4 regions of the Streptomyces sp. NPDC002209 genome follow, and region 2 is predicted to be linked to each of the others. Evidence: riboswitches for the same ligand, from Rfam matches in the RefSeq annotation. Region 2 holds a riboswitch; each other region holds the start of a gene.
What was found. Region 2 has a riboswitch for cobalamin ahead of ACFYXK_RS05285 (ribonucleoside-diphosphate reductase subunit alpha). Riboswitches for the same ligand answer to the same signal wherever they lie in the genome.

Region 1: linked by a shared signal. The riboswitch ahead of ACFYXK_RS15800 (CbtB-domain containing protein) and the one ahead of ACFYXK_RS05285 (ribonucleoside-diphosphate reductase subunit alpha) in region 2 are both predicted to bind cobalamin.
Region 3: linked by a shared signal. The riboswitch ahead of ACFYXK_RS00305 (cobalamin biosynthesis protein) and the one ahead of ACFYXK_RS05285 (ribonucleoside-diphosphate reductase subunit alpha) in region 2 are both predicted to bind cobalamin.
Region 4: linked by a shared signal. The riboswitch ahead of ACFYXK_RS06460 (energy-coupling factor ABC transporter permease) and the one ahead of ACFYXK_RS05285 (ribonucleoside-diphosphate reductase subunit alpha) in region 2 are both predicted to bind cobalamin.

What each region holds. Positions count from the first base shown of each region.
Region 1 covers NZ_JBIARX010000006.1:419,071-426,263, reverse strand. Annotated here, with positions in the region: gene ACFYXK_RS15815 (aspartate aminotransferase family protein) at 1-1,199, shown strand, start outside; gene pucL (factor-independent urate hydroxylase) at 1,456-2,373, shown strand; gene ACFYXK_RS15805 (histidine phosphatase family protein) at 2,452-2,874, opposite strand; cobalamin riboswitch at 2,909-3,058, shown strand; gene ACFYXK_RS15800 (CbtB-domain containing protein) at 3,095-3,307, shown strand; gene ACFYXK_RS15795 (CbtA family protein) at 3,336-4,091, shown strand; gene ACFYXK_RS15790 (hypothetical protein) at 4,113-4,358, shown strand; gene ACFYXK_RS15785 (hypothetical protein) at 4,647-5,228, shown strand; gene ACFYXK_RS15780 (hypothetical protein) at 5,412-5,786, shown strand; gene ACFYXK_RS15775 (hypothetical protein) at 5,844-6,026, shown strand; gene ACFYXK_RS15770 (hypothetical protein) at 6,167-6,574, opposite strand; gene ACFYXK_RS15765 (hypothetical protein) at 6,792-7,193, shown strand, end outside.
Region 2 covers NZ_JBIARX010000002.1:87,480-94,672, forward strand. Annotated here, with positions in the region: gene ACFYXK_RS05280 (ribonucleotide-diphosphate reductase subunit beta) at 1-718, opposite strand, end outside; gene ACFYXK_RS05285 (ribonucleoside-diphosphate reductase subunit alpha) at 718-3,111, opposite strand; cobalamin riboswitch at 3,251-3,382, opposite strand; gene ACFYXK_RS05290 (GNAT family N-acetyltransferase) at 3,427-3,927, opposite strand; gene ACFYXK_RS05295 (Uma2 family endonuclease) at 4,006-4,590, shown strand; gene ACFYXK_RS05300 (YbdD/YjiX family protein) at 4,644-4,841, opposite strand; gene ACFYXK_RS05305 (carbon starvation CstA family protein) at 4,838-6,991, opposite strand.
Region 3 covers NZ_JBIARX010000001.1:54,907-62,099, forward strand. Annotated here, with positions in the region: gene ACFYXK_RS00285 (hypothetical protein) at 1-92, opposite strand, end outside; gene ACFYXK_RS00290 (alpha/beta hydrolase family protein) at 210-1,340, opposite strand; gene ACFYXK_RS00295 (anion permease) at 1,694-2,977, shown strand; gene ACFYXK_RS00300 (hypothetical protein) at 3,006-3,227, shown strand; cobalamin riboswitch at 3,342-3,493, shown strand; gene ACFYXK_RS00305 (cobalamin biosynthesis protein) at 3,532-4,491, shown strand; gene ACFYXK_RS00310 (cobyric acid synthase) at 4,503-6,008, shown strand; gene ACFYXK_RS00315 (putative cobaltochelatase) at 6,178-7,193, shown strand, end outside.
Region 4 covers NZ_JBIARX010000002.1:345,515-352,707, reverse strand. Annotated here, with positions in the region: gene ACFYXK_RS06485 (L-serine ammonia-lyase) at 1-375, shown strand, start outside; gene ACFYXK_RS06480 (hypothetical protein) at 631-936, shown strand; gene ACFYXK_RS06475 (SsgA family sporulation/cell division regulator) at 1,120-1,536, shown strand; gene ACFYXK_RS06470 (hypothetical protein) at 1,653-2,153, shown strand; gene ACFYXK_RS06465 (flavodoxin family protein) at 2,194-2,907, opposite strand; cobalamin riboswitch at 2,991-3,186, shown strand; gene ACFYXK_RS06460 (energy-coupling factor ABC transporter permease) at 3,215-3,910, shown strand; gene ACFYXK_RS06455 (energy-coupling factor ABC transporter substrate-binding protein) at 3,910-4,299, shown strand; gene cbiQ (cobalt ECF transporter T component CbiQ) at 4,303-5,052, shown strand; gene ACFYXK_RS06445 (energy-coupling factor ABC transporter ATP-binding protein) at 5,049-5,870, shown strand; gene ACFYXK_RS06440 (PadR family transcriptional regulator) at 5,935-6,495, shown strand; gene ACFYXK_RS06435 (EF-hand domain-containing protein) at 6,567-6,779, opposite strand; gene ACFYXK_RS06430 (tRNA-dependent cyclodipeptide synthase) at 7,036-7,193, shown strand, end outside.

The DNA.
Region 1 (7,193 bases), on a different contig from region 2:
TCGACTTCTCGAGCGCCCTCGTCTACACCAACATCGGCTACCAGCACCCCAAGGTCACCGCGGCCATCCAGGAGCAGGCGGCCAGGCTCTGCACCGTCGCGCCCGGCTTCGCCGTCGACGTCCGCTCGGAGGCGGCCCGGCTGATCGCCGAGCGCACCCCGGGCGACCTCGACAAGATCTTCTTCACCAATGCGGGCGCCGAGGCGGTCGAGAACGCCGTACGGATGGCCCGGCTGCACACCGGCCGGCCCAAGGTGCTGTCCGCGTACCGCTCGTACCACGGGGCCACGTCCACCGCGATCAACCTGACCGGTGACGCCCGCCGCTTCGGCAACGACAGCGCGACCGCCGGTGTCGTGCACTTCTGGGGGCCCTTCGCCTACCGCTCGCCCTTCTACGCGGCCACCGAGGCCGAGGAGTGCGAGCGCGCCCTGCGCCACCTCGAGGACACCATCGTCTTCGAAGGCCCGCGGTCCATCGCCGCGATCATCCTGGAGACCGTCGGCGGGGCCCCGGGCGTGCTCGTGCACCCCGACGGCTACCTCGCCGGGGTCCGCGAGCTCTGCGACCGCTTCGGCATCGTCTTCGTCCTCGACGAGATCATGGTCGGCTTCGGCCGCACCGGAAAGTGGTTCGCCTCCGAGCACTGGGACGTCACCCCCGACCTGATCTGCTTCGCCAAGGGCGTGACCAGCGGATACGTCCCGCTCGGCGGGGTCGCCATCTCGGCCGCCATCGCCGAGACCTTCGCCCGCCGGCCCTACCCGGGCGGGCTGACGTACTCCGGGCACGTGCTGGCCTGCGGAGCCGCCGTGGCGACGATCAACGTCATGGAGGAGGAGGGCATCGTCGAGCAGTCCGCCCGCACCGGCACGGAGCTGCTGGGGCCGGGCCTGCGGGCCCTCGCCGAGAAGCACCCGTCGGTCGGCGAGGTACGCGGTCTGGGCACGTTCTGGGCCCTGGAGCTCGTACGGGACCGCCGCACGCGCGAGCCGCTCGTGCCGTACAACGCCTCCGGGGCGGACAACGCGCCGATGGCCGAGTTCGCCGCCGCCTGCAAGAAGGGCGGGCTGTGGCCGCTGACCGCCGGCAACCGCATCCACGTCGCCCCGCCCTGCAACATCGGCCCGCAGGACGTGGCCAAGGGCCTCGCGATCCTCGACGAGGCGCTGTCGGTCGCGGATACGCACACTGTCTGACCTGCTGCGCTGTGCGGTCGCCCAAGCCGTGGGTGCCGGTGTTCGGATGATCTGTACGGGTAACAACGCCCTGCGCACATGTTGCAATCCGAAGCAGCACCTACGGACCGGGATGCACGTCAGTCCCGGGGCGGCCCCTTCGGGGCCGAACGGCGGGGAGCGGGACGTCCTGCGGTCGGGGGCGGGCGCTGGACGCCGGGCGTACGGGATCCAGACCACCGGACTCCGTGTTCCCGAGGCACCGAAGGAAGACACCATGAGCAAGCACGTCCTGGCGCAGAACCAGTACGGCAAGGCCGAGAACCGCATCGTCAAGGTCACCCGCAAGGGCGGCGACGGTTCGTGGCACGAGATCCGCGACCTCAACGTCTCGGTCGCGCTCCGCGGCGAGTTCCGCGACGTCCACCTGACCGGCGACAACGCCAACTGCCTGCCGACGGACACCACGAAGAACACGGTGTACGCCTTCGGCAAGGAGCACGGCATCGCCTCCCCCGAGGCCTTCGGCATCCTGCTCGCGAAGCACTTCGTCTCCTCCCAGTCGCCGATCCGCGAGGCGCAGATCCGGATCGAGGAGTACGCCTGGGAGCGGATCCCGGTCCCGACGCGCAAGGAGCAGCACTCCTTCGTCCGCAAGGGCCAGGAGGTGCGCACCGCGCAGATCACGTACAGCGAGACGACCGGTCTGCAGGTCATCTCGGGTCTGAAGGACCTGACGGTGATGAACTCGACGAACTCCGAGTTCCACGGCTACATCAAGGACAAGTACACGACGCTCAAGGAGGCGTACGACCGCATCCTGGCGACCAAGGTCACCGCGCGCTGGGCGCATTCGGCGCTGGCCGCGGACGACTCCGCGTACGACTGGGACCAGTCGTACAAGAAGGTCCGCAAGAACATGCTGGAGGCGTTCGCCGAGACCTACTCGTACTCGCTGCAGCAGACCCTCAACCAGATGGCCGAGCGGGTGCTCGACCACTGCCCGCGGGTCAACGAGGTACGCCTGAACCTCCCCAACAAGCACCACTTCCTCGTCGACCTGGAGCCCTTCGGCCTCAAGAACGACAACGAGGTCTACTTCGCGGCGGACCGGATGTACGGCCTGATCGAGGGCACCGTGCACCGCGACGGCGTGCAGCCGGTGATCGCGACGAGCGACTGGATCGTCGCCTGACGCCCCTCGTCACCGCTCGGCCCGGACCGCGTCGCGGGGTCCGGGCCGTCGTGCTGCCCGCGGCACGTCGTGCTCCGGCTACGTCCCGGCCGGCTGTCCGAGCTGGAGGTTCCACCGCCCGAGCCGGCCGGTGAGGCTGGTCACCGTGTCCGGCCGTACGTCGAGGCGCCAGAACGCGGCGGCCGGCAGCTCCAGCGCGGACACGACGGCCGCCCGTACGACGGCCTGGTCGACCACGGCGCGGTGCGTGCCCGCGGGCAGAGCCGCGAGCGCGGCGCCGACGCGGGCGATCAGCGCGGTGACGGACTCGCCGCCGGGCGGTGCGTAGTCGGGGTCCGTCAGCCACCTCCGGACGGCGGCCGGATCCTCGGCGGCGACCTCGTCCAGGGTCCGCCCGGCCCACTGCCCCGTGTCGGGGCCCTGCAGGCCCGCGTACTCCGGGCAGGGGTCGCCGTGGCCGAAGCGCATCTGCCGTGCGGCGTCGTCGAATGGACGTCTCACGAACTGAACTCGTACTACGTCGCTCTTCATAAGGGGAGCGTAAACGCGGTACGGTCTCGGACGACAACCAAAAAAAGACGACGGTATGACGGAAGTACCGGTGAAAATCCGGCACGGTCGCGCCACTGTGAATCCTCCCGGAGGGGGAGGAGAAGTCAGACCCGCCATGTCGTCGCTAGCACCACTGACCGGGACGCGTGTTCCCTCTGGAGGTTCTGCCATGGCTCACTCCGCCGTGCCCACGACGGCCCCTGCCGTCACCCCGATCTCGCTCTCCGCGCTCGCCCCCTGGGCCCTGTTCGTCGGCGTCCTGATGCTCGTCCTGCTCTACCTCGTCGGTGCCGAGCAGGGCGCCACCGCGCTCTTCGAGGGCGACACCGTCCACGAGTGGATGCACGACGGTCGCCACCTCCTCGGCTTCCCCTGCCACTGATCTCCACCAGCAAGGGAAGAACCGAACCATGAACTCCATTTCCCCCCGCGTCCTGCTGGTCCGGGGCATGCTGGCGGGTCTGCTCGCCGGCGTGGCCGCGTTCCTCGTCGCGTACGTCCTCGGTGAGTCCAAGGTCGACGCGGCGATCGCCATCGAGGAGGCGGGCCACGCCGCCCACGATCACGCCGAGGAGGCGGCCCCGGTCAGCCGGGCCCTCCAGGCCACGGCAGGCCTCGGCACCGGCACGCTCCTGTACGGGATCGCGCTCGGCGGCATCGCCGCGCTCGTGTTCTGCTACGCCCTGGGCCGGATCGGCCGCTTCGGCCCGCGGGTCACGGCCCTGCTGGTCTCGGGCGGCCTGTTCGTCACCTTCAACCTGGTGCCGTTCCTCAAGTACCCCTCCAACCCGCCGGCCGTCGGGGACCCCGACACCGTCGTCCGGAGGACCACCCTCTACATCCTGATGATCGCGTTGAGCGTGCTGCTGTCGGCGGGCGCGCTCATCCTGGGCCGGCGCCTGGCGCCCAAGCTCGGGAACTGGAACGCCTCGGTCGTCGCCTCGGTCGGCTTCGTCGCGGTGGTCGCCATCGCCTACGCGGCCCTGCCCGGCATCAACGAGGTCCCGGCGGACTTCCCGGCCGCCCTGATCTGGCAGTTCCGCCTCGCGACCGTGGCCATCCAGGTCGCGATGTGGACGACTTTCGGCCTGGTCTTCGGTTTTCTTGCCGAACGGGCCCTTGTCCCGGCCGCCGCACCCCAGGAGGCTGTACAGCCCGCGAGCTGACGATGAGGGGGCCGGTGGTACATGCAGACGGCGATCTGGGAATGGCGCGGCTGGACGGGCGCCGTCCCGTTCTGGCTCAACACCGTTCTGCTGCTCCTGGCCCCTTTCACCGCCGCCACGCTCCTGGCCCAGGTCGGCATCATCACGGCCCTGGCCGCCCTCGGCGGCCTGGCCCGCCACCTCTGGTTCGGCGACTACGGCCACCCGGCCATCCACCTCGCCGCCGCCCTCATGGGGGCGGCGGCGATTGCGTTCGTCCTGATCTGACCCTCCTGGCCGCCGGGAGCCCCGCCGGCCCGTCCTGCCGGGCATCGGCCCGCCGTCCACCCGTGTGCGCTGCGTGGTGCACTCGTTCGGCCGTATCCTGCGCAATCCTCGGGTCGGGGGCGGTGCACCCGTCACCAGCTGGGAAGACGTCCGGGGCGGCCGCCGACACGCCTGTGACGCGACGTCAGTCTTCGGCGTTGTAAGCGGTACTGACGGGCAGCGAGGGGTTCCACTGCTCTCAGGAGACCCGGCCACCGGAGCCGGGAGATCGGACCAGGAGGGAATTCCATGCCCCGCGCCAAGTGGGTGGTCGGCGTGCTGACAGTGGCTCTGCTGGGCACCGGCATAGGGATGTTGCGGAGCACCGAGGGCGCACGGCCCACTGCTGCCACCGCCGCCGACGCGCTGCCCTCGCGGGCCCTGGGCCTGTCCGGTCACCGCCGGCTCGTCGAGCAGCTGGAGCACTCCGGGCAGCACGCCACCGGCAAGGGGCCGCGACCCGTGCGGGCCGCCGGCATCACACCGCTGCGGGCCGCACGGCCGCTGCGGCTGTCCATCCCGAGTCTGGGAGTCGACCTGCCGCTGGGCGGGGACGGGGACGAGGCCTTCTGGGACCCCGACACCCCGGCCCCGGGCTCGGCAGGCGCCGCCGTGGTCACGGCCGCCGACCTGCGCCTCGCCGAGTTGCGGCGCGGGCTGACCGTCGAGATCGCGCGTGCGGACGGCCGTACCGCCGTCTTCACCGTCGACCGGGTCTCGCCCGGCGGGATCAGCGGACGCGCGCAGCGGCCCGGTCGGGCCCAACTGCGGCTGGTCAGCGGTGAGACCACGGTCCTGGCACGGCTGACCGGCCGGCACCGCACCGGCTGACCCGCCGGCGTCGCGCCCGGCCGCCGGCGTCGGGGGCGGCTGCCCCCGAGCACCCCCCGACCGCCCCGGGCACCGGCAGCCGCCTCGGCTTCCGTCAGCCGAGGGGGGTGTCTTCGTCCCCCGGTCGGGGGCTTCTGCGGTCCGGTCGGGGAGTCCCCGGGCGTGTCGGGGCAGACCCCTCGCATGAGCGGGACACGGCATGCACGCACGGCGCTGGCCAGGGCCCTTTCGGCGGCCTGCGTCGTGCTGCTGTGCCTGTTCGCGTCCGGTCCCGCCGTCACGACCGCCGCAGCGGCGGCCGCCGCCGCCGAGCGCAGCGGGTCCGGCGCGCCGAGCGAGCCGGGCGCCCCCGTCGAGGGGGAGTCCGATCCGGCAGCGGATCCCGAAGTGCGGCCCGCCGTACGCCTCGTCGTGCGCGGAACGCCGGGTGTACGGCAGCTGCCGCGGCCGGTGTTCCACGTGAAACAGGCCGGCCGGGCGATGCGCGCCGGCTCGTTCGGAACGGCCGGGCCGGTGCCGTCCGCGGGAACGGTACGGAGTGTGGTCCTGCGCTGCTGAGCGGGCCGAGCAGCAGCGCGTACCCCCACACACCCCCGAACACCGTGAGGTTCCGGCATGCCCATCGACCCGTACGCCGCCCTGAACGCCATGCTCCGCGCCGAGGTCACCCGCTACGCCCCGCCGGCCCCGAAGCCGCCGAGCCGTGGGACCGATGGCGAGGACGCCCCCGCCCCCGCCGCCTCCGTGGCCGCGGGGGCCACTTCTGCCACCGGCTGCGAGTCCTCGCCCGAGGACTGAGCCCTGGGATACGGGCGGGGGGCGGGGCCCCCCCGGGGGGGGGCGGCCCCCCCCCCCCCCCGCGGGGGGGGGGGGGGGCGGGGGGCCCCGGGGGGGGGCCGCGCCCCCCGCCCCGGCCTTCCGGGTCAGTGGCCTTCCGGTCAGGGCTCGCGCGTGTAGTAGCGGTAGAACGCCGCCAGCCCGAAGCCGACGCCGGTGATGAAGCCGACCCAGCACGAGCGGAGGATCGAGTGGTCGGCCAGGCTGTACAGGTAGCCCACGGCGATACCGGCGAAGGCGCCGTACGCCGTGGCGTGCAGCTCCCGCATCAGCCGGGGGCCGACACGGGCGAGCGTGAACATGATGGCGGCGAAGACGGCGCCGCACAGGATCCCGTAGAAGACGTTGCCCGCGTCGACCCCGTCCGTGTCGCGCCTCATGAAGGCCGCCCAGACTCCGTAGACGAGTCCGAGGAGCAGGGCCCGCGTCAGCTGGCCCTTGATCGGGTCGTCCGTGCCGGTCGCCTGCCAGTGCCGCCTCATCGGGGCGGTGGGTGCCGCATGTGCCATGACAGGGCTCCTCTCTCCCATCATCCAGGGCACACCCACCGCCCCCGACCGGCAAGTGGATCAGCGGACCGCCGGATCAGGGGCTGCGTACCGCCACGGCGTCGATCTCGAAGAGCATCCCGGGCAGGGCGAGGCAGGCGAGGCCGATCCGCCGATCCGCCACCCACCCGCAGCAGCACCGCTCGCGCCCCGCACCGTCCCGGCTTTCCCTGGTGACGTGCGCACCTTCCTCTCGGCGGTACTCGTCGTCCTCGTGACCGTCCTCGTGCCCGCAAGCGCCGTCGCGTACTGGGCCGACCGCGAGCTGGGAAACGCCGACCGGTACACCGCCGCCATGTCCCCGCTGGCCGAAAACGCGGCCGTCCAGGGCGTCGTCGTCACCCAGGCGGGCCGCGCCCTCGCCGGGCAGATCGACGCCGGCCCCTTCCAGGGCGGGGTCGACGCCCTGCTCGGCGAGGCCCTGCGCTCCTTCGCCGGCACCCCCGCCTACCGCACCGCCTGGGACGCGGCCAACCGCGCCGCGCACGCCGCCTTCCTCCAGGCCCTCACCACCGGCGACGGCGACGCCGTCACCATCGACCTCGCGCCCGTCATCGAGCAGGTCAAAGGGGAACTCGTC
Region 2 (7,193 bases):
GGAGCGCGTCGTCGAAGAGCTCCGGCTCCTCCTTGCGGACCGTGTCCACGACCTCGAACGCGAAGTTCATGTGCATGGTCTCGTCGCGGAACACCCAGTTCGTGCCGGTGGCCAGGCCGTGCAGCAGGCCGCGGGAGCGGAACCAGTACACGTACGCGAAGGCGCCGTAGAAGAACAGGCCCTCGATGCACGCCGCGAAGCAGATCAGGTTCAGCAGGAAACGGCGGCGGTCGGCCTGCGTCTCCAGCCGGTCGATCTTCTCGACCGAGTCCATCCACTTGAAGCAGAACTGCGCCTTCTCGCGGATCGACGGGATCTCCTCGACCGCGTCGAAGGCGGCCGCGCGGTCGTCCGGGTCGGGCAGGTAGGTGTCGAGCAGCGTCAGATAGAACTGGACGTGCACGGCCTCCTCGAACAGCTGGCGCGACAGGTACAGGCGCGCCTCCGGGGAGTTGATGTGCTTGTACAGCGTCAGCACCAGGTTGTTCGAGACGATCGAGTCGCCCGTCGCGAAGAACGCGACGAGGCGGCCGATCATGTGCTGCTCGGCGGGCGTCAGCTTCGCCAGGTCGGCGACGTCCGAGTGGAGGTCGACCTCCTCGACGGTCCAGGTGTTCTTGATCGCGTCCCGGTAGCGCTCGTAGAAGTCCGGGTAGCGCATGGGGCGGAGCGTGAGCTCGAAGCCCGGGTCCAGGAGGTTCTTGTCGGTGGAGCTCATTACTGGCAGGCCTCGCAGGACTCGGGGTTCTCAAGGGAGCAGGCCAGCGCCTCGGCGTCGGCGACCGCCTGGGGCAGCGCGACGGGGGTGGCCGCCTGCGCGGCGCGGGCGATCTTCGTCGCGGGGCGCGAGCGCAGGTAGTACGTGGTCTTCAGGCCCTGCTTCCAGGCGTACGCGTACATCGAGGACAGCTTCCCGATGGTCGGCGTCTCCAGGAACAGGTTCAGCGACTGCGACTGGTCGAGGTACGGCGTACGGGCCGCCGCCATGTCGATCAGGCCGCGCTGCGGGATCTCCCACGCCGTGCGGTACAGCTCGCGCACCTCGGCCGGGATCCAGCCGAAGCCCTGGACCGAGCCGGAGGACTCGCGCAGGGCCTCGCGGGTCTGGGCGTCCCACACGCCGAGCTGCTTCAGCTCCTCCACCAGGTAGCCGTTCACCTGGAGGAACTCACCGCTCAGCGTCTCGCGCTTGAAGAGGTTCGAGACCTGCGGCTCGATGCACTCGTACACGCCGGCGATCGAGGCGATCGTCGCCGTCGGGGCGATGGCGAGGAGCAGGGAGTTGCGCATGCCGGTCTCGGCGACGCGGGCGCGCAGGGCGTCCCAGCGCTCGGGCCAGGCGCGCTCGGTGTCGTAGTGGTCCGGGTGCAGGACACCGCGGGCCGTACGCGTCTCCGACCAGGCCGGGAGCGCGCCGTGGCGCTCGGCCAGGTCGCAGGAGGCCTCGTACGCCGCGAGCATGATGCGCTCGGCGATCTTGGTGGAAAGGGCCTTCGCCTCTGCGGAGTCGAAGGGCAGGCGCAGCTTGAAGAAGACGTCCTGCAGACCCATCGCGCCCAGGCCGACCGGGCGCCAGCGGGAGTTGGAGCGCTCGGCCTGCTCGGTCGGGTAGAAGTTGATGTCCACGACGCGGTCGAGGAAGGTCACGGCGGTGCGGACGGTCTCGTCCAGCCGCTCCCAGTCCATCTCACCCGTCCCGGTGAGGACGAACGCGCCCAGGTTGACCGAGCCGAGGTTGCAGACGGCGGTCTCGCCGTCGTTGGTGACCTCGAGGATCTCGGTGCACAGGTTCGACGAGTGCACGACCCGGCCCGGTTCGGCGGTCTGGTTCGCCGTGCGGTTGGAGGCGTCCTTGAAGGTCATCCAGCCCTGGCCGGTCTGCGCGAGGGTGCGCATCATCCGGCCGTAGAGGTCGCGGGCGGGCATGGACTTGCGGGCCAGGCCGTCCGCCTCGGCCTTGCGGTACGCGGCGTCGAACTCGTCGCCCCACAGGTCGACCAGCTCGGGCACGTCGGCCGGGGAGAACAGCGACCAGTCGGCGTCCGCGTTGACGCGGCGCATGAACTCGTCCGGGACCCAGTGCGCCAGGTTCAGGTTGTGCGTACGGCGCTGGTCCTCGCCGGTGTTGTCGCGGAGCTCCAGGAACTCCTCGATGTCCGCGTGCCAGGTCTCCAGGTAGACGGCGGCGGCGCCCTTGCGCCGGCCGCCCTGGTTCACGGCGGCGACGGAGGCGTCGAGGGTCTTCAGGAACGGCACGATGCCGTTGGAGTGGCCGTTCGTACCGCGGATCAGCGAACCGCGGGCGCGGATGCGCGAGTACGAGAGGCCGATGCCGCCGGCGTGCTTCGACAGGCGCGCGACCTGGTGGTAGCGGTCGTAGATCGAGTCGAGCTCGTCGAGCGGGGAGTCCAGCAGGTAGCAGGAGGACATCTGCGGGTGCCGGGTGCCGGAGTTGAAGAGCGTGGGGGAGGACGGCAGGTAGTCGAGGCGGCTCATCAGCCGGTAGAGGGAGGCCACTTCCTCGACGGCCTGGACGCTGTCGTTCTCGGCGAGGCCGCAGGCCACGCGCAGCATGAAGTGCTGCGGGGTCTCGACGACCTGGCGGGTGATCGGGTGGCGCAGCAGGTAGCGGCTGTGCAGGGTGCGCAGGCCGAAGAAGCCGAAGCGGTCGTCGGCGCCCTCGGCGAGCGTGTGCTCGACCAGTGCGTCCAGGCGGCTCGCGTGCAGCGCCACGAACTCGGCGGTGCGGTCCGCGATCAGGCCCTCGCGGTGGCCGACCGCGACGGAGGCGGAGAAGGAGGTGGCCCCCTGGCCCGCGGCTTCCTCGGCGACGGCCAGCGTCAGCAGCCGGGCGGCGAGCCGGGAGTACGCAGGGTCCTCGGAGATGAGACCGGCGGCGGCCTCCGTGGCCAGGCCGCGCAGCTCGGCCTCGTCGGCGGCGGCGCTGCGCCCGCGGAGCGCGGCGGCGGCGACCCGGCCCGGGTCGGTGTCGGGGAGGTCGGCCGTCAGCTCGGTGAGGGTACGCAGCAGTGCGGCCCCAGGTCCCCCGGTCTCGATTCCGGTGTCGGACGGGTCGGACTCGGCGCGCGGTGCGGAAGGCGCGATGGTCACGGGGGGAGCTCTCCCTCGCTCGGCTCCGGGACACCTGCGGTGCGGGCGCGAGCGGGCGCGCGCGGGCATGACGGGGCAGCACCGCGCGGCGTCCACCGGCCCAACCGCGAGGCCCGGACGTGTCGGCACCCGGTTCGGTCGAGCCGGGCGCACTGTCGGCAGGTCCTCGGACTTGCGGTGACACCAATGGGTGTACTTCATACCGTTGCGGGACAGTTCCGGATTCGCACCGGATTCCCCTGCGACGACAGCGAGCATGAGCATACATGTGGGGGCCGCTTCCTGTGCGACCCCCTAGATGTTGTGTCGGCGTGGCTACAGTTCGAGACCGTACGTGAGCAGAGGGAGGCCGGGGACGGGCTCCCAGTCCCGTTCGGGCGTACGGACGAAGCCGAGCCGTTCGTAGATCCGGTGGGCGCCGGCCATGTCGTCCGTGGTGGACAGCACGAGGCGCCGTACGCCCTCGATGGCCCTCGCCCGCTCCATGCAGGCCCGTACGAGCGCCTCCCCGGCGCCCCGGCCGCGGCCCTCCCGGGCGACGGCCAGCATCCGGAACTCGGCCTCGCCGGCCACGGCGATGTCGCACAGCGGGCTCCCGGGAGCGGCGAACGCCACACCGCCGAGGAGCCGTCCGTCGCTCGCGGCGGCGACGAGTATCACCCCGTCGCGCGCCCGCCCGGCCACGTCGCGCAGCCGCGCGAGGTACGGGTCGTCCTCGCCGAAGGTGAGCAGCCCGTCCCCGAGGTAGGCCTGCGCGGTGATCTCCCCGAGCGTCCCGTACTCCGCCGCCAGCGCTTCCCTGATCACGATGTCCATGCCACCGAGTGTGCCGGACGGCTGTCGGTGCCCGGCGCTATCGTCGGAGACAGCACCGTCGAGGAAGGCGAGCGAGGCATGACCGTGATGACCGACAGGCCCCAGATGCTGACCGAGGACTTCGAGACCCTTGCGCGCATAGGCGCCAGAGAGGTGGAGGGGCTGCGGTTGGAATTCATCGACGGGAAGCTGGGGGTCAAAGCGGTGCCTGACGGAGATCACGACCGAATCGTCGTGTGGCTGTCCCGCATCTGTATGCAGCACCGGCCCGAGGTCTGGCTCCACGTGGAACGCGGCCTGAAGGTCGAGCAGTACCGTTCGGGTCGGGCACGCCCGGATGCGTCCCTTGCCCCGGATGGCGCATTCGAAGGGCAGGGGGAGTGGGCCGACCCGGCTCCTGTCCTGATGGTCGTCGAGGTTACGTCGTACGACTCCGACACCGACGCACGCGACCGTAAGGCGAAGCCCGGCGCGTACGCGGCGACCGGCATTCCCGTCTACCTCCTCATCGACCGGGACAACTGCCTTGTGCATGTCCACAGCGATCCCAACGGGAAGCTGTACGAGACGGTACGCACCATCCCCTTCGGCAAGGACGTCGAGCTGCCAGACCCCGTCGGGTTCTCTTTCCCGACCGAGCCCCTGAAGGACTGGGTGCGCTGAACACGCACGAGGGCCCCGCCGGAAGCGTCCGGCGGGGCCCTTCACGTACGTGCTCAGCAGCAGCGGAAGCCCTCGCGGGGGTCCGCCTCGCGCGAGTCCGTGCGGGCGCGTTCGAAGGCGCGGCGGGTCATGACCTCCGCGTCCGGGTCGTGCGTACGGGCGTGGGCCACGTAGCGGTCGTACGCCGCCTCGCCCGAGAACTCCCGTACGAAGTACCGCGCCTTCGCCAGCGCCGCGCGGACCCCGCTCACGCCACCGGCTCCTTCACGCGGCCGCCGCCCGAGTCCAGGCCGGCGGCGGCGAGCTCCGCCCGCTCCTCGGGCGTCGCGATGAGACCGGCCGGGGCGATGATCTTCGACTCCGTCCACGGGACCTCGGACAGCCTGACCGCCTCCGGGGCGGCGATCGCCTTGAAGCAGGTCCGCGCCGCGTCCAGCAGCACGATGATGATCAAGGCGGCGAACAGGGCCGACAGCGCGCCGTCCACCGTGGCGTTGGTGACCACGGTGTGCATCTCGTCCATGTTCTTGGCGGGCGGCAGTACCTTCCCGGCGTCGATGCCGGTCTGGTACTTGTCGCGCTGCGCGAAGAAGCCGACCTTCACGTCGTCGGAGAACACCTTCTGGTAGCTCGCGGTGAGCGTGACGGCCACGTCCCAGGCCAGCGGGACGCCGGTGACCCACGCCCACTTGAGCCGCCCGGACTTGACGAGCAGCGTGGTGCAGACGGCCAGGGCCACCGCCGCGAGCAGCTGGTTCGCGATCCCGAACAGCGGGAACAGCTGGTTGATGCCGCCCAGCGGGTCCTTGATGCCGACCCACAGGAAGTAGCCCCAGCCGCCGACGACGAGCGCGCTCGCCAGCCACACGCCCGGCTTCCAGCTGATGTCCTTGAAGGACTTGTGCACGTTGCCGAGGGTGTCCTGGAGCATGAACCGGCCGACGCGGGTGCCCGCGTCGAGGGTCGTCAGGATGAACAGCGCCTCGAACATGATCGCGAAGTGGTACCAGAACGCCTTCATCCCGGCGCCGCCGAGCACGGACGAGAAGATCTCCGACATTCCGAGTGCGAAGGTCGGCGCGCCGCCCGTACGGGACAGCAGGCTGGCCTCCTCGACGTCCTTGGCGGCCTGCGCGAGGTACTCGGGCGAGACGGCGAAGCCGAAGTGGGTCACGGCCTGCGAGGCGGTCTCGACGGTGGTGCCGATGACGCCGGCGGGGGAGTTGACCGCGAAGAACAGGCCGGGCTCGATGATGGTGGCCGCGATGATCGCCATGACGGCGACGAAGGACTCGGTCAGCATGGCGCCGTAGCCGATGACCCGGACCTGGGTCTCCTTCTGGATCATCTTCGGGGTGGTGCCCGAGGAGACCAGTGCGTGGAAGCCGGACAGGGCGCCGCAGGCGATGGTGATGAAGACGAAGGGGAACATCGATCCGGCGAACACCGGCCCGTCCCCGCGGGCGGCGAAGTCGGTGACCGCGGGCATCTTCAGCGTCGGCATGGCCAGCACGACGCCCACCGCCATCAGCGCGATGGTGCCGACCTTCATGAAGGTGGACAGGTAGTCGCGGGGCGCGAGCAGCATCCACACCGGCAGCACCGAGGCGACGAAGCCGTACGCGACCATCCAGAGGACGAGGGTCTCCTTCTCCAGCGTGAAGGTGCTCGCCAGTGAGGACTCGGCGACCCAGCCGCCCGCGACGATGGCGAGCAGCAGCAGCGCGACTCCGATGACGGAGATCTCGGTGACCCGGCCCGGCCGCAGCACGCGCAGGTAGAAGCCCATGAAGAGGGCGATCGGGATGGTCATGCCGATGGAGAAGACGCCCCAGGGGGAGTGCGCCAGGGCGTTGACGATGACCAGGGCGAGCACGGCCAGCAGGATGATCATGATGGCGAACACGGCGACCAGGGCGGCGGCTCCGCCGACGGGGCCGATCTCGTCCCGGGCCATCTGGCCGAGCGAGCGCCCGTCGCGGCGGGTGGAGAAGAAGAGGGTGACCATGTCCTGGACGGCGCCCGCGAAGATGACGCCCGCGACGATCCAGATGGTCCCCGGCAGGTAGCCCATCTGCGCGGCGAGCACGGGACCGACCAGCGGGCCGGCGCCGGCCACGGCGGCGAAGTGGTGGCCGAAGAGCACGCGGCGGTCGGTGGGGTGGAAGTCGACACCGTTGTCAAGGCGTTCGGCCGGGGTGGCCCGCGTCTTGTCGACCCTCAGGACCCGGTGGGAGATGAACCGCGCGTAGAAGCGGTAGCCGATGGCGTACGAACCCAGCGCGGCGGCGAGCAGCCAGGCGGCCGAGATCTCCTCGCCGCGCGAGAGCGCCAGGATGCCCCAGCCGAGGGCCCCGATGAGGCCGACGAGCACCCAGACGGCGATCGCCTTCGGGGTCATGCCCCCCGAGGTCATGTCCCCTGATGCGGAAGGCGAGTCCGCAGCCGTGTCCGGACTCGCCGCGTTCCGTTCCGTACCTGTTGCTCCCGGTTCCGGCATGATCCTCGTCCCCTCGTTGATCATCTGCTTGAGCGCAGGGAATCTACGGGGGCCGCCCGGTGAACGTAAGCCCCCGTCCGTATAGCGGAACGAGAGTCAAGCA
Region 3 (7,193 bases), on a different contig from region 2:
ACCGCCTTGCGGGCCGCGGCGACGGAACGCGGGGAGACGAGTCGGAGTCTGGAGTCGCGAGCCAACTGCTCATCAGGCTTTCGGGACGTCACGGAAGCAGTCTCGCCCGTCACCGGCCGAAAGCCCAAACGGAACCAGCCATTATCGCCGGTCGCCAGGGGGACATACGGGGAGAATGCACCCTCCCTGTCCCGTCCGGCACACGGCCTTCACATAAGAGGGGTGAGAAAGCGCCTCAGGGCTTCCTCGTATCCGGCCGGATCGGCGTTCCACATCGCCCCGTGCGGGGCTTCGCGGACGGTCTTCAGGGTGACGAGGTCGGGGCGGGCGGCGGCGAGCCGGCGGGAGGGCTCCCAGGGGGCGAGCGTGTCGTCCGGGCCGTGGAAGATCAGGACGGGGACGCGCAGCGCCGCGGGGTCCGCCCCGGCCCCCCGGCCCTCGGCGCGCAGCCCGGCGCTCCCCTCGGCGGCCCGCACCGCGAGCGGCACCAGCGGGGCCGGGGTGCGGCGGGCGGCGACCAGCGCGCGCAGGGTGGCGTGCCAGTCGAGCACCGGCGAGTCCAGCACGAGCCCGGAGATCCGGTCGGCGAGGGCCGAGCGCTCCACGGCGTGCAGGGCCATGGCGGCGCCGGTGGACCAGCCGTGCAGGACGACCCGGCGGGCGCCGTAGCGCAGGGCGTAGCGGACGGCGGCGTCCACGTCCCGCCATTCCGACTCGCCGAGGTGGCCGAGACCGTCGGGCGAGGCGGGGGCGCCGAGGTCGCCGCGGTAGCCGAGGTCGAGGACGGGCATCCGCTGGCGGTGCAGGAACGGCATGACCACCATCGGGTGCTCGCGGCCGGCGCCGAGCCCGTGCACGGTGATCACCCAGGTGTCGCGGGCGGCGGGCACGAACCAGGCGGGCAGCCCGCCGAGCTCGCCCGGGATGTCCACGTCGGCGTGGTCGAGCCCGAGGGCGGTGCGGGGGTTGCCCGCGTGGACCTGGGGGGTGAGGGCGACCCGGGTGCCGGGCTCGAGGCTGCCGTGGGTGACGGCGAGGAGCCGGCGTACGACGGTGTCCGGTCCGGGCGCGGCCCCCTCGAGGACGGGCCCCACCACGGCGTGCACGCCGGGGGCGGCGAGTCCGTACGTACCGGGACGCAGGGAGGCCAGCGAGCGGGTCAGCACGATCTGTCCGGAGCCGGCGGAGTGGACGCTGAGCCGCGCCTCGCCGGGCAGGGGGCGGCCGGGCTCGTGCCGCAGGGCGGCGTCGGCGGCGTACCGGCCGGCCGCGACCGCGGCTGCACCGGCACCGACGAGGGAGGTGGCGACGACCGCGGCCGTCGCTGTGGCGGTACGCACGGCTCCAGTGTCGAGGCGGGAGCCCGGGCGGGCCACCTGAGCGGAATGTTCCGCATACCGCCGGGCGGGGCCGGGAAGGGATCGCGCAGCGGCGCGCCGGGGCGACCGGAGGAGTGATCTAGATCTCTTCCAGGCCCCCTCGAGGGTGGGTCCAGGGGCCTGTGATCCGCTGCGGATCCTTTCGTTCACCCCGCTTTGACGTGCATTAATCGCGGTATCGGCGGCAAAATCAGGACGAAGGTCCCGATGGCACGACGGGCCAGTACACCGCTCCGCCCGCATCAGTTCATCTTCCGTTCACTCAGGTTGCCTACGGTCGCCGAGCCACTGACGTCAAACAGAAGCCTGGGTAAATGGAGCACATAACGCTTCTCCTCGGGATCGTGATCATCACCGCTCTCGTGTTCGACTTCACGAACGGTTTCCACGACACGGCCAACGCGATGGCCACCACCATCTCGACCGGCGCCCTCAAGCCCAAGACGGCGGTGGCCATGTCCGCCGTGCTCAACCTCGTCGGCGCGTTCATGTCCGTGGAGGTCGCCAAGACGATCTCCAAGGGCCTGATCAACGAGGAGGGCATCCAGCCGGAAGTGATCTTCGCCGCGCTGGTCGGCGCGATCCTCTGGAATCTCGTCACCTGGCTGGTCGGACTCCCCTCCAGCTCCTCCCACGCCCTGATGGGCGGCCTGATCGGCGCCGCGGTCGCCTCCGCCGGCATCGGCGCGGTCAACGGCAGCGTCGTCGTCACCAAGGTGCTGATCCCCGCGATCGCCGCCCCGATCGTGGCCGGTGCGGCCGCGATGCTGGCCTCGAAGGTCACGTACAAGCTCGGTGGCAAGGTCGGCGGCAAGACCGCCACCAAGGGCTACCGCGCCGGGCAGATCGCCTCGGCCGGTCTCGTCTCCCTCGCGCACGGCACCAACGACGCGCAGAAGACGATGGGCATCATCACCCTGGCCCTCGTCGCGGGCGGCGCCCTGGACTCCGGCGCGAACCCGCCGGTGTGGGTCATCGTCTCCGCCGGTCTGGCCATCGCGCTGGGCACCTCCCTGGGCGGCTGGCGCATCATCCGCACCATGGGCAGCGGCCTGACCGACCTGCAGCCGCAGCAGGGCTTCGCCGCCCAGACCTCGGCCGCCAGCGTCATCCTGGCCTCCTCCACCCTCGGCTTCTCCCTCTCCACCACCCACGCGTGCTCCGGCGCCGTCATGGGTGCGGGTCTGGGCCGCAAGGGCGGTGTGGTCCGCTGGTCCACCGCCACCCGCATGTTCATCGCCTGGGGCCTGACCCTGCCGGCCGCCGCCGTCGTCGCCTCCGGCGCCGAGCTGGTCATGCGCACCGGTGACCTCGGCGTCGCCGCGGTCGCGCTCTTCCTGGTCGGCTCCTGCGTCGCCATCTGGCTCATCTCCCGCCGCCAGGTCGTCGACCACAGCAACGTCAACGCCGCGCAGCAGGCCGCGGCCGAGGAGCCGGGTGTCGTCACCACGGCCATGGCCGCCGTCACCGTCCCGCCGACCGTGGCCGCCGAGGCGGCTGCCGCCGGTACGACCGCCGCGGTGGCCGACGAGGACCTGAAGGCCACCATCCCGGCCGCCGTCCCCGCGGCTCCGGCGGCTCCCGCCGCCGCGGTCTGACCCCGAGAACGACAGAGGATTCCGCAGTATGAAGATCGACTGGGCAGCACTCGGCTCCGTCTTCGGGGTCAGCCTCTCCGCCACCGTCACGCTCGTGGCCCTGTTCACCCTGGGCCTGGTGGGCCTCTCCAAGCACGAGGCCGCCACCGAGCAGGGCGGCACCGCCACCCTGGCCCGCAGCGGTGCGTACGCCTGCTTCGCGCTCGTCGCGGCGGCCGTGGCGTACGGCATCTACCTGATCGTCAGCTGACCGATTCGGGCACGGCGCACGAAAGCTCCCTCCGGGCATCCCGGGGGGAGCTTTCCCGTACCTGCGGCCCGGGGCGGTGACCTGCCCCGCCGCAGGTCAACGGCGAGTTGACGGGCCTTCGCGGTGCGTGGTGGACTGCCCGAGCCAATACGGCGGCATGGAGAGGAAGTCCGGTGCGAATCCGGCGCGGTCCCGCCACTGTCACCGGGGAGCACGCGGCACGTGCGCCCCGGGAGCCAGGAACTCCCACCGCCGGACACGTCGAACCAGGGCGCGGACCCTGAGTGAGGACATACCTGCCACCATGCGTGCCGATCGCGTCTTCGCGTACGGCGCCACGGCGGGCCTGATCGGCGACCGGATCCTCGGAGATCCGCGCCGAGGGCACCCCGTGGCCGCCTTCGGACGAGCAGCCTCCGCAGTCGAGGGCGCCCTGTGGCGCGACGACCGCGCCCGGGGCCTCCTCCACACCCTCGTGTGCGCCGGGGGCGCGGCAGCCGTGGGTGCGCTGGGCGCCCGCGCCGTGCGCTCCCGGCCCGCAGCCGCCCGTATCGCCCTGACAGCAGCGGCCACCTGGGCCGTCGTCGGGGGCACCTCCCTGGGCCGCGAGGCCCGCGCCATCGGCGGCGCACTCGCCGCCGGGGACGCCGAGGTGGCCCGGGAGCGGCTGCCGCACCTGTGCGGACGCGACCCGCAGGCCCTGGACGAGCAGCAGATGGCCCGCGCCGTCGTGGAGTCGGTCGCCGAGAACACCTCCGACGCGGTGGTCGGGGCCCTGGTGTGGGGCGCCGCCGCCGGTGTCCCCGGGCTGCTGGCCTTCCGCGCCGTGAACACCCTGGACGCGATGGTGGGCCACAAGTCGCCGCGGTACCTGCGCTACGGCTGGGCCTCGGCCCGGCTCGACGACCTCGCGGGCTGGCCGGGCGCCCGGCTGACCGCGCTGGCCGCCGTACTGGCCGGGCCCGACCGGCGGGGAGCCGTACGGGCCTGGCGCGCGGACGCCGCCAAGCACCCGAGCCCGAACGCCGGCCCGGTGGAGGCCTCGTTCGCCGGGGCGCTCGGCGTACGGCTGGGGGGCACCCTGGCGTACGGGGGGCGGGTCGAGCACCGGGCCGTACTGAACGGCGGGGCGGGGCGGCCGGTGCAGGTCGCGGACATCGATCGGGCGGTGCGGCTGTCACGGCAGGTGACGTGGCTGGCGCTGGGGGCGTGTGTGGCACTGCGCTGTGCGGTGTCGCGTGTGGCTGGGAGGGGACGCCGGTGAGCGGCGGAAAGCTGGGCGGGGGGCTCCTCGTCGCCGGTACGACATCGGACGCGGGCAAGAGCGTGGTCACGGCGGGCATCTGCCGCTGGCTGGCCCGGCAGGGCGTGAAGGTGGCGCCGTTCAAGGCGCAGAACATGTCGCTGAACTCCTTCGTGACGCGCGAGGGCGCCGAGATCGGGCGGGCGCAGGCGATGCAGGCGCAGGCGGCGTGCGTGGAGCCGACGGCGCTGATGAACCCCGTGCTGCTCAAGCCCGGCAGCGACCGCAGCAGCCAGGTGGTGCTGCTGGGCAAGCCGGTGGGCGAGATGAGTGCGCGCGGCTACCACGGGGGGCGCCAGGAACAGCTTCTCGGGGTCGTCACGGACTGCCTGGAGCAGCTGCGGGGCACGTATGACGCCGTGATCTGCGAGGGGGCGGGCAGTCCGGCCGAGATCAACCTGCGCCGGACCGACATCGTGAACATGGGCATCGCGCGGGCCGCGCGGTTCCCCGTGGTCGTGGTCGGGGACATCGACCGGGGCGGGGTCTTCGCCTCGTTCTTCGGGACGACGGCGCTGCTGTCGCCGCAGGACCAGTCGCTGATCGCCGGATACATGGTGAACAAGTTCCGCGGCGACGTGTCGCTGCTGGAGCCGGGCATGGAGATGCTGCGCAACCTGACCGGCCGGGCCACGTACGGCGTGCTGCCGTTCCGGCACGGGCTGGGCATCGACGAGGAGGACGGGCTCCGGGTCTCCCTGCGGGGCGCGGTGCGCGAGTCGGTCGTGGCGCCGCCGGTCGGCGAGGACGTCCTGCGGGTCGCGGTGTGCGCGGTGCCGCTGATGTCGAACTTCACCGATGTCGACGCGCTCGCGGCGGAGCCGGGGGTCGTGGTGCGGTTCGTGGACCGGGCCGAGGAACTGGTCGACGCGGACCTCGTGGTGGTCCCGGGCACCCGGGGCACGGTGAAGGCGCTGGAGTGGCTGCGCGAGCGCGGCCTCGCGGACGCGCTGGCGCGGCGGGCCGCACAGGGGCGGCCGGTGCTGGGCATCTGCGGCGGCTTCCAGGTGCTCGGCGAGCACATCGAGGACGAGGTCGAGTCCAGGGCGGGCTCGGTGGACGGGCTCGGCCTGCTGCCGGTGCGGATCCGCTTCGAGCGGGAGAAGACCCTGGCGCGGCCGGAGGGTGCGGCGCTGGGCGAGCCGGTGACGGGCTACGAGATCCACCACGGGGTGGCCGAGGTCCTGGGCGGGGAGCCGTTCCTCGACGGTTGCCGGGTCGGGTCGGTGTGGGGCACCCACTGGCACGGCTCGCTGGAGTCGGACGGCTTCCGCAGGGCGTTCCTGCGCGAGGTGGCCGCGGCTGCCGGGCGCCGCTTCGTCCCGTCCCCGGACACCTCGTTCGGCGCCCTGCGGGAGGAGCAGCTGGACCTGCTGGGCGACCTGATCGCCGAGCACGCGGACACCGACGCCCTGCTCCGCCTGATCGAGACCGGAGCCCCGTCGGGCCTCCCGTTCCTCCCACCGGGCGCACCGTGAAGGCCCGGGAGATCCCCGCGGAGGCGGGGAGCAGAGCAGCAGTTCGATCACGTGCTCGTGGAGGAGCGGACCACCCCCGTCACCGCGGGGAGCAGATGACCAGCATGGCCGAGGGCCGCTCTCGCTCAGCATGTCGCGGGCGCAGCCCACTCGAAGGAGTGATCAGCGGATGAGCACGAGCACCACCCACTTCCCGTTCACCGCGGTGGTCGGTCAGGACGACCTGCGGCTGGCGTTGCTGCTCAACGCCGTGAGCCCTGCAGTCGGCGGTGTACTCGTGCGCGGCGAGAAGGGGACCGCCAAGTCGACGGCCGTCCGCGCACTGTCCGCACTGTTGCCACAGGTGGACGTCGTTCCCGGCTGCCGGTTCTCCTGTGCGCCGTCCGCGCCCGACCCCTCCTGCCCGGACGGCCCGCACGAGGCGGGGCCCGGCTCCGCCCGGCCCGCGCGCATGGTCGAACTGCCCGTCGGCGCCTCCGAGGACCGGCTCATCGGCGCCCTCGACATCGAACGGGCGCTGGCGGAGGGAGTCAAGGCCTTCGAGCCGGGGCTACTGGCCGACGCGCACCGAGGGATCCTGTACGTCGACGAAGTGAACCTTCTCCATGACCACTTGGTGGACGTCCTCCTCGACGCGGCCGCGATGGGCGCCTCCTACGTCGAGCGCGAGGGCGTCTCCGTACGCCACGCCGCCCGCTTCCTGCTCGTCGGCACCATGAACCCCGAAGAGGGCGAGCTCCGCCCGCAGCTCCTCGACCGGTTCGGGCTGACCGTCCAGGTGGCGGCCTCCCGCGAGCCCGCCCAGCGCGTCGAGGTGGTGCGCCGCCGGCTCGCGTACGAGGACGACCCCGCCGGGTTCGCCACCCGCTGGGCCGGCGACGAAGCGGACGTGCGCGCCCGCGTCGTGGCCGCCCGGGCGCTGCTCCCGAAGGTCCGCCTGCGCGACGCCTCGCTGCTGCAGATCGCGGCGACCTGCGCCGGCTTCGAGGTCGACGGCATGCGCGCCGACATCGTGATGGCCCGTACGGCGACCGCGCTGGCCGCCTGGGCCGGGCGGAGCGACGTACGCAAGGAGGACGTACGGCAGGCCGCGCTGCTGGCGCTCCCCCACCGGCGGCGCCGCAACCCCTTCGACGCACCCGGGCTCGACGAGGACAAGCTCGACGAGATCCTGGACCGGTTCCC
Region 4 (7,193 bases), 260 kb from region 2:
TCGATCTCCGGCGCCGAGGTCGGCTGCCAGGGCGAGGTCGGCTCGGCCTGCTCGATGGCGGCCGGCGCCCTCGCCGAGGTCCTGGGCGGCACCCCCGAGCAGGTGGAGAACGCGGCCGAGATCGGCATGGAGCACAACCTGGGCCTGACCTGCGACCCGGTCGGCGGCCTCGTCCAGATCCCGTGCATCGAGCGCAACGGCATGGCGGCGGTCAAGGCGGTCACCGCGGCGAAGATGGCGATGCGCGGCGACGGCACCCACAAGGTCTCCCTCGACAAGGTCATCAAGACCATGAAGGAGACGGGCGCCGACATGAAGGTCAAGTACAAGGAAACCGCCCGCGGTGGTCTGGCGGTCAACGTCATCGAGTGCTGATCCGGCACGCATGACGAGTGAGGGGCCCGGCGCAACGCGTCGGGCCCCTCCGCGTTGCCCGCCGCAACAGGCTTAATTCGCAGGTGATTTGAGGTTTGCGGGGAGTTGATCACGCGTGAGGGCGAACCCTCGGCCGCGGGCTGGTTTCTCGATGATCACCTGCGCCATGGTGATCACGTGACGTCGCGGCCACACCCCCGGCGGCCGGCCAACCGCCTTGGACCGCAGCCTTTTTGCGTACTGGAGGACTTCATCATGGCAAGCAACCGCAGCATCCGCGTGATCTCCGCCGTCGCCTCGCTCCCCTTCGCCGTCGCGCTCTTCGCCGGCGTCGCCCAGGCCGACAACGGGGCCGGTGCGGGCGTCTCGTCCAACGCCGCCGTCGCCGAGATCCTCGGGAGCGGGGTCGCCGGCAGCAACCTCGGCAACGCCTCCACCACCCAGCAGGTCGCCACCGGCTCCGGGGCGTCCAACCAGAGCAACGGCGCCCAGGCCAACGGCGCCGGCTTCACCGCCGTCGGGCAGTCCAACGACTCGCTCGTCTTCAACCCCGTCCCGTAACGGACCGGTGACGCAGCGGCCCGCCCTTCCCCCGGAGGGCGGGCCCCTTCGCTTTCCTGTGCCAAGACGGGCCCAGCGGCCCTCCGGGTCGGGACCTTCGGCCCGCTGGGGCGGCCGGCAGGTGGGCTAGCTTGCCCGAGAGGGCGGATTCTCCCCCCGCGAGCCGACGGAGAGGTGGAGCGCATGGACGGCACGGACGGTATCGAGCACCACGTCCTTGCGCTCCGGCTGGAGGCCTCGCCCGCACCCCTTCCGCTGCTCGGGGCCTTCACCTACCGCTGCGACCGGCCCTACGAGCTGGCCCTCGACTTCCGGGGCGCCGGGATGCACGTGGCACGCTGGGTCTTCTCCCGGGACCTGCTGCTCGACGGGGAGGTCTGCGCGACGGGCGAGGGGGACGTCCAGGTGTGGCCCCGCTGGCAGGGCAGGGAGCCGCGGGTGTTCCTCGCCTTCACCAACGGCGAGCGGAGCTGCGTGGTGTCCGCCCGTGCGAAGGACGTGCGCACGCTGTGCCGGCGGCTGGTCGGGCTGGTGCCGCGGGGCGAGGAGCAGCGGCACTACGACCTCGACGCCGAGCTGAGCACCCTCCTGCCCCGATAGGGGGCGATTGGTCCCTTTTCTTTTTGTTTCTGGCGTTTTGGGTGCAACCATGAGCCTGCCCGGAGTGTCCTCAGCAGTGACACCGGTCCCCGCCTCCGAAGAATCAGGGGGACGTCATGAACCACCTCCGCCGCCGGCAGCTCGTGGCCCTGGCCACAGGTGCGCTGCTCACCGCCGGGATCACCCTCGCCGCGCCGGCCTCGGCCGTCGTCCGGCCCACGCCGCTCGTCGTCAACGCCCGCTGGGGCGGGCACTGCACGTACGACCGCATCGTCATCGACCTGCGGGGACGCGTCCCCGAGGTCGTCGTCACCCGCGTGCCGAAGCCGGTCCAGGACGGGTCCGGCATGCCCGTCCCGCTGGCCGGGAAGCACTTCCTGCAGATCCGCCTGCACCCCGCCGCCGCGCACGACCGCGCGGGCGACAGCACGTACCACGGGCCGAAGCTCGTCAAGATCTACCTGCCCCGGCTCAAGGGCCTCGCCATGACCGGCGACTTCGAGGGGTACGTCACCTTCGGCGCCGCCTTCGACGCCAAGCCCGCCTTCACCTCCTTCACGCTGCACGGGCCCGAGCGGTTCGTGCTGGACGTCGCCCACCGCAACGTGTGCCGGTGAAGACGGGAGTGGACGCTGGCCGACGTATCGGCGTGAGGGACTACCGGTGCTCGGGGTTCGGGAAGTCGAAGCGGCAGCCGGCGTCCCACTCCGAGCGCTGGTTGCCGTGCGCCGGGATCCCGCCCGAGCGCTTCAGCAGGGCCGCCAGGTGCATGAGGTTCCAAGACATGAAGGTCGTGTTCCGGTTGGTGAAGTCGTTCTCGGGACCGCCCGAGCCGGGGTCCAGGTACGAGGGCCCGGGCCCGGCCTCGCCGATCCACCCCGCGTCGGCCTGCGGCGGGACGGCGTAGCCGAGGTGCTGGAGGCTGTAGAGGATGTTCATGGCGCAGTGTTTGACGCCGTCCTCGTTGCCGGTGATGAGCGCGCCACCGACGCGGCCGTAATAGGCGTACTGGCCCTGATCGTTCAGGATCGAGGAGCAGGCGTAGAGCCGCTCGATGACCTGCTTCATGACGGAGCTGTTGTCGCCGAGCCAGATCGGTCCGCACAGCACGAGGATGTCGGCGTCCATGACCTGGCTGTACAGGACGGGCCACTGGTCGGTTTCCCAGCCGTGCTCGGTCATGTCGGGCCAGACACCGGTGGCGATGTCGTGGTCGACGGCGCGGATCAGCGAGGTCCGGGCGCCGGCCGCCTCCATGACGGCGCGGCTCCGCTCGATCAGGCCCTCGGTGTTGCTGGGCTCGGGCGAGCGCTTGAGGGTGCAGTTGACGTAGAGGGCGGTCAGGTCGGAGTAGTCGTAGTCGGCGGCCACGCTGCCAGCCTGGGCGGCGATCGCCGGGGCCGCCAGCGGACCGCACCCGTTCGGGCCGGGTTGGTACCGGTCCGTCCGTCCGACTAGGGTCAACGGGCCTTGGTGTACGGGAAACCGGTGGGAAACCGGTGCGGCCCTCGCCACTGTGAACGGGAAGTCCGGCTCCACTCCTCTGGGAAGCCACTGGGCGGCGCGGGGGGATCCGCATCGCCCGGGAAGGCGGAGTCAGGGCATCAGCACCCGAGAGCCAGGAGACCGGCCGGGGCGCGTTGTCCATCCACGAGGTGCTGGAGAGGTCTCCCTACCCATGCATATAGCCGAGGGGTTTCTGCCCCCTTTGCACGCGGTCGCCTGGGGCGCCGCGTCCGCTCCGTTCGTCGTCCACGGTGTGCGCGCCCTCACCCGCGAGGTGAAGGCGAACCCGGAGAGCACGCTGCTGCTCGGGGCGTCCGGTGCATTCACTTTCGTCCTTTCCGCACTGAAGATCCCGTCGGTGACGGGCAGTTGCTCGCACCCCACCGGGACCGGGCTCGGCGCGATCCTGTTCCGGCCGCCGATCATGGCGGTGCTCGGCACGATCACCCTGCTGTTCCAGGCGCTGCTGCTGGCGCACGGCGGACTGACCACACTCGGCGCGAACGTCTTCTCCATGGCGATCGCCGGGCCCTGGGCGGGGTACGGGGTCTATCTGCTGCTGAAGCGCCTCGGCGTCCCGCTGATGGTGACCGTCTTCTTCGGCGCCTTCTTCGCCGACCTGGTCACCTACTGCGTGACCTCCGTGCAGCTGGCGCTGGCCTTCCCGGACCCGGGCAGCGGGTTCCCGGGGGCGCTGGCGAAGTTCGGGGGCATCTTCGCGGTCACCCAGGTCCCGCTCGCGGTGAGCGAGGGCCTGCTGACGGTGCTCGTGATGCGGCTGCTGATGCAGTCGAGCAAGTCGGACCTGGTCCGGCTGGGCGTCGCGAAGCTGACCGGCGGCAGCGGGCAGAAGGCGACGGCGGTCTGATGGCGATGAACCGGAACACGAAGATCAACGGCCTGCTGCTGCTCCTGGTGGCGGCCCTGGCCGTGCTGCCGCTCGCGCTGGGACTGGGCGAGGGCAAGGAGGAGCCGTTCACGGGCGCCGACGCGCAGGCGGAGGCGGCGATCACCGAGCTGAAGCCGGACTACGAGCCGTGGTTCTCGCCGCTGTACGAACCCCCCTCCGGGGAGGTGGAGTCGGCACTCTTCGCCCTCCAGGCGGCGCTCGGCGCGGGCGTGCTCGCGTACTACTTCGGCGTCCGCAAGGGCCGCCGGCAGGGCGCGGCCGCGGCGGCTGCCGCGGCCGCGGACACGGCTGCGGCTCCGCCGGACCCCGCGGGCGTTCCCTCGGGCACCGGCGCCACGGGGTCGTAGGCGGTGCTGCCGATCGACGTGGCCGCGCACAGCAGTCGCTGGCGTGGCCGCCATCCGCTCGAGAAGGCCCTGCTGGGACTGGGGCTGACGGTGACCGCCGTGTGCCTGCCGCCCTGGCCCGGCGGACCGCTGGTCGCCGCGGCGACGCTGGCGGTGCTGCTCGGCCCGGCCGGTGTGGCCGGACGCCGGCTGTGGCGGGCCTTCCGGATCCCGCTGGGCTTCTGCGTCACGGGCGCACTGCCGCTGCTGGTCGCCGTCGGCGGACCGGCCGGGTTCGTCTCGCTCGCCCCCGACGGCCCCCGGCATGCCGCGGAGCTGCTGCTGCGGACCTCGGCGGCCTCCCTCGGCGTGCTGCTGTTCGCCTTCACGACGCCCGTCTCGGACGTCCTGCCCCGGCTGGTCCGGGCCGGGGTCCCGGCGCCGGTGGTGGACGTGGCGCTGGTCATGTACCGCATCGGCTTCCTGCTGCTGGACTCGATGGCCCAGGTCCGGCGCGCCCAGGCGGCCCGCCTGGGGCAGTCGGGCCGGGCCGCGGTGTGGCGTTCGCTGGCCGGGCTCGCCGCGACCTCCTTCGTACGGGCCTTCGACCGCGCGGCGCGGCTCCAGGTGGGCCTGGCCGGGCGCGGCTACGACGGCGCCCTGCGGGTCCTCGTACCCGAGGCGGCCCTGTCGTGGCGGTTCCTGGCGGCGTCGGGGGCCCTGCTGGCGGTCCTGATCACCCTGACTCTCACCCTGAAGGGGCTGTACCTGTGAACCCGTTGGTGGAACTGGCCGGAGCCGGCTACGCGTACGAGGACGGCCCGGCGGTCCTGTCCGACGTGGACTTCGCCATCGCGGAGGGCCGGGCACTGGTCCTGCTGGGCCGCAACGGCAGCGGCAAGACCACGCTGATGCGGCTGCTGAGCGGGGGCCTGCGGCCCGGCTCGGGGGCGCTGCGCCTGGACGGGACGGCGGTGTCGTACGACCGGGCGGGCCTGGTCCGGCTGCGCACGTCGGTTCAGCTGGTGGTCCAGGACCCGGACGACCAGCTGTTCGCGGCGTCGGTGGAACAGGACGTGTCCTTCGGCCCGATGAACATGGGGCTGCCCGCGGACGAGGTCCGCGCCCGGGTGGACTCGGCGCTCGCCGCGCTGGACATCACGGCGCTGCGGGACCGCCCGACGCACCTGCTCTCGTACGGGCAGCGCAAGCGCGCGGCGATCGCGGGGGCGGTGGCGATGGCTCCGCGGGTGCTGATCCTGGACGAGCCGACGGCGGGCCTGGACCCGGACGGTCAGGAGCGGCTGCTGGACGTCCTGGCGGGCCTGCGAGCGGCCGGCACCACGGTGGTCATGGCCACGCACGACGTCGACCTGGCGGTCCGCTGGGCCGACGACGCGGCGGTGCTGACCCCGTCGGGCATCCGCGTCGGCCCGGCGCAGGACCTCCTGTCGGACCCGGAGCTCCTGGCCTCGGCAGGCCTCCGCCAGGCCTGGTCCCCGGCGGTGACCGCCTTCCTCCGCGCCCACGGCCTCCTCCCCCCGCACGCCCCGGGCCCGAAATCCCCCGAAGCCCTCGCCGCTTGGGTCTAGGGGGCGTCTCGTGGATCATGCCGGGCTCGCGGGCCTCGGTCTCCCGCATCCCTAGGATGGCCGCATGTCGCTGCCGCACGCCATCCTGACCGCCCTGCTGGAGAAGCCCTCGTCGGGGCTGGAGCTGACCCGGCGGTTCGACAGGTCGATCGGGTACTTCTGGTCCGCGACGCACCAGCAGATCTACCGCGAGCTCGGCCGCCTGGAGGAGGCCGGGCTGATCCGGGCGCTGCCCAGCGAGGTGCCCGTACGGGGGCAGAAGAAGCAGTACGAGGTGCTGGCGGGCGGGAGCGCGGAGCTCGCGCGGTGGGTCGGCGAGAGCCAGGACCCGAAGGCCATCCGGGATCCGCTGCTGCTGCGGATCCGGGCAGCCGCCGTGGTGGGCCCGCACGGGCTGGCCGGGGAGCTGCGGCGCCATCTCGATCTGCACCGGCGGCAGCTGGCCGTCTACGAGGCGATCGAGGAGAAGGACTTCCCGCCGGAGCGGGACTCCGACGAGGACCGGCTGCGGCGGCTGGTGCTGCACGGCGGCATCGGCCTGGAGACGTTCTGGCTGCGCTGGCTGGAGGAGGCCCTGGGCGAGGTGGAGGACATGGCGCCGCCGCCCGGCGGAGCCGTCTCCTGACCCCGGGAAACGCGCCGGGGCAGCGCAACGCCCCCGCCCGGCCGGAAGGCCTGGCGGGGGCTGTGCAGGGCTTACTTGTTCAGGGAGGCCCAGAACTCGTCGAAGCTCAGCAGGCCGTCGCCGTTGCTGTCCTTGGCCGCGATCACGGCGTCCGCGACGGCGCCGGTCACGTACGCGTCGCCCATCGCCTTCATGGCCGCGCTGTACTCGTCGGCCGTGACGAAGCCGTCACCGTCCGCGTCGAACTTGCCGAACGTCGCCCGCGCGCTCTCGATGTCAGCCACTGGGATCCACCCCTTCTCGGTGCTTGTTGACCGGCCAAGGGTAGCGGCAGCCGGGCACCTCCCCCGCCCGCGGGTCCCGTTCGGGCGGCAGATATAAATTCAATTAACCTTCCGCGATGCGGAAGAAATAATTCCTGCCAAGAAATACGGCTTGGACTTGTCACGTTCCGGGGTCACGGCATAACGTACCGGCATTGCCGCCACACCAGGAGCGCAGGGCTCCCAGGGACAAGCGGCAACAAGGGCGATCACACAGATGACGATCACAGTCGACGCATCATTCGAAGTTCTGCCCTTCACCCGCACCTGCCGCCATATCTGGGAAGACGGCGATCATGTTCTCATCGGAGTCAGCCCCGGAAACAGCTACTTCAGTGCAGAGCGCATCAGAAGTCTCGCCGGATGGGCCGTGAC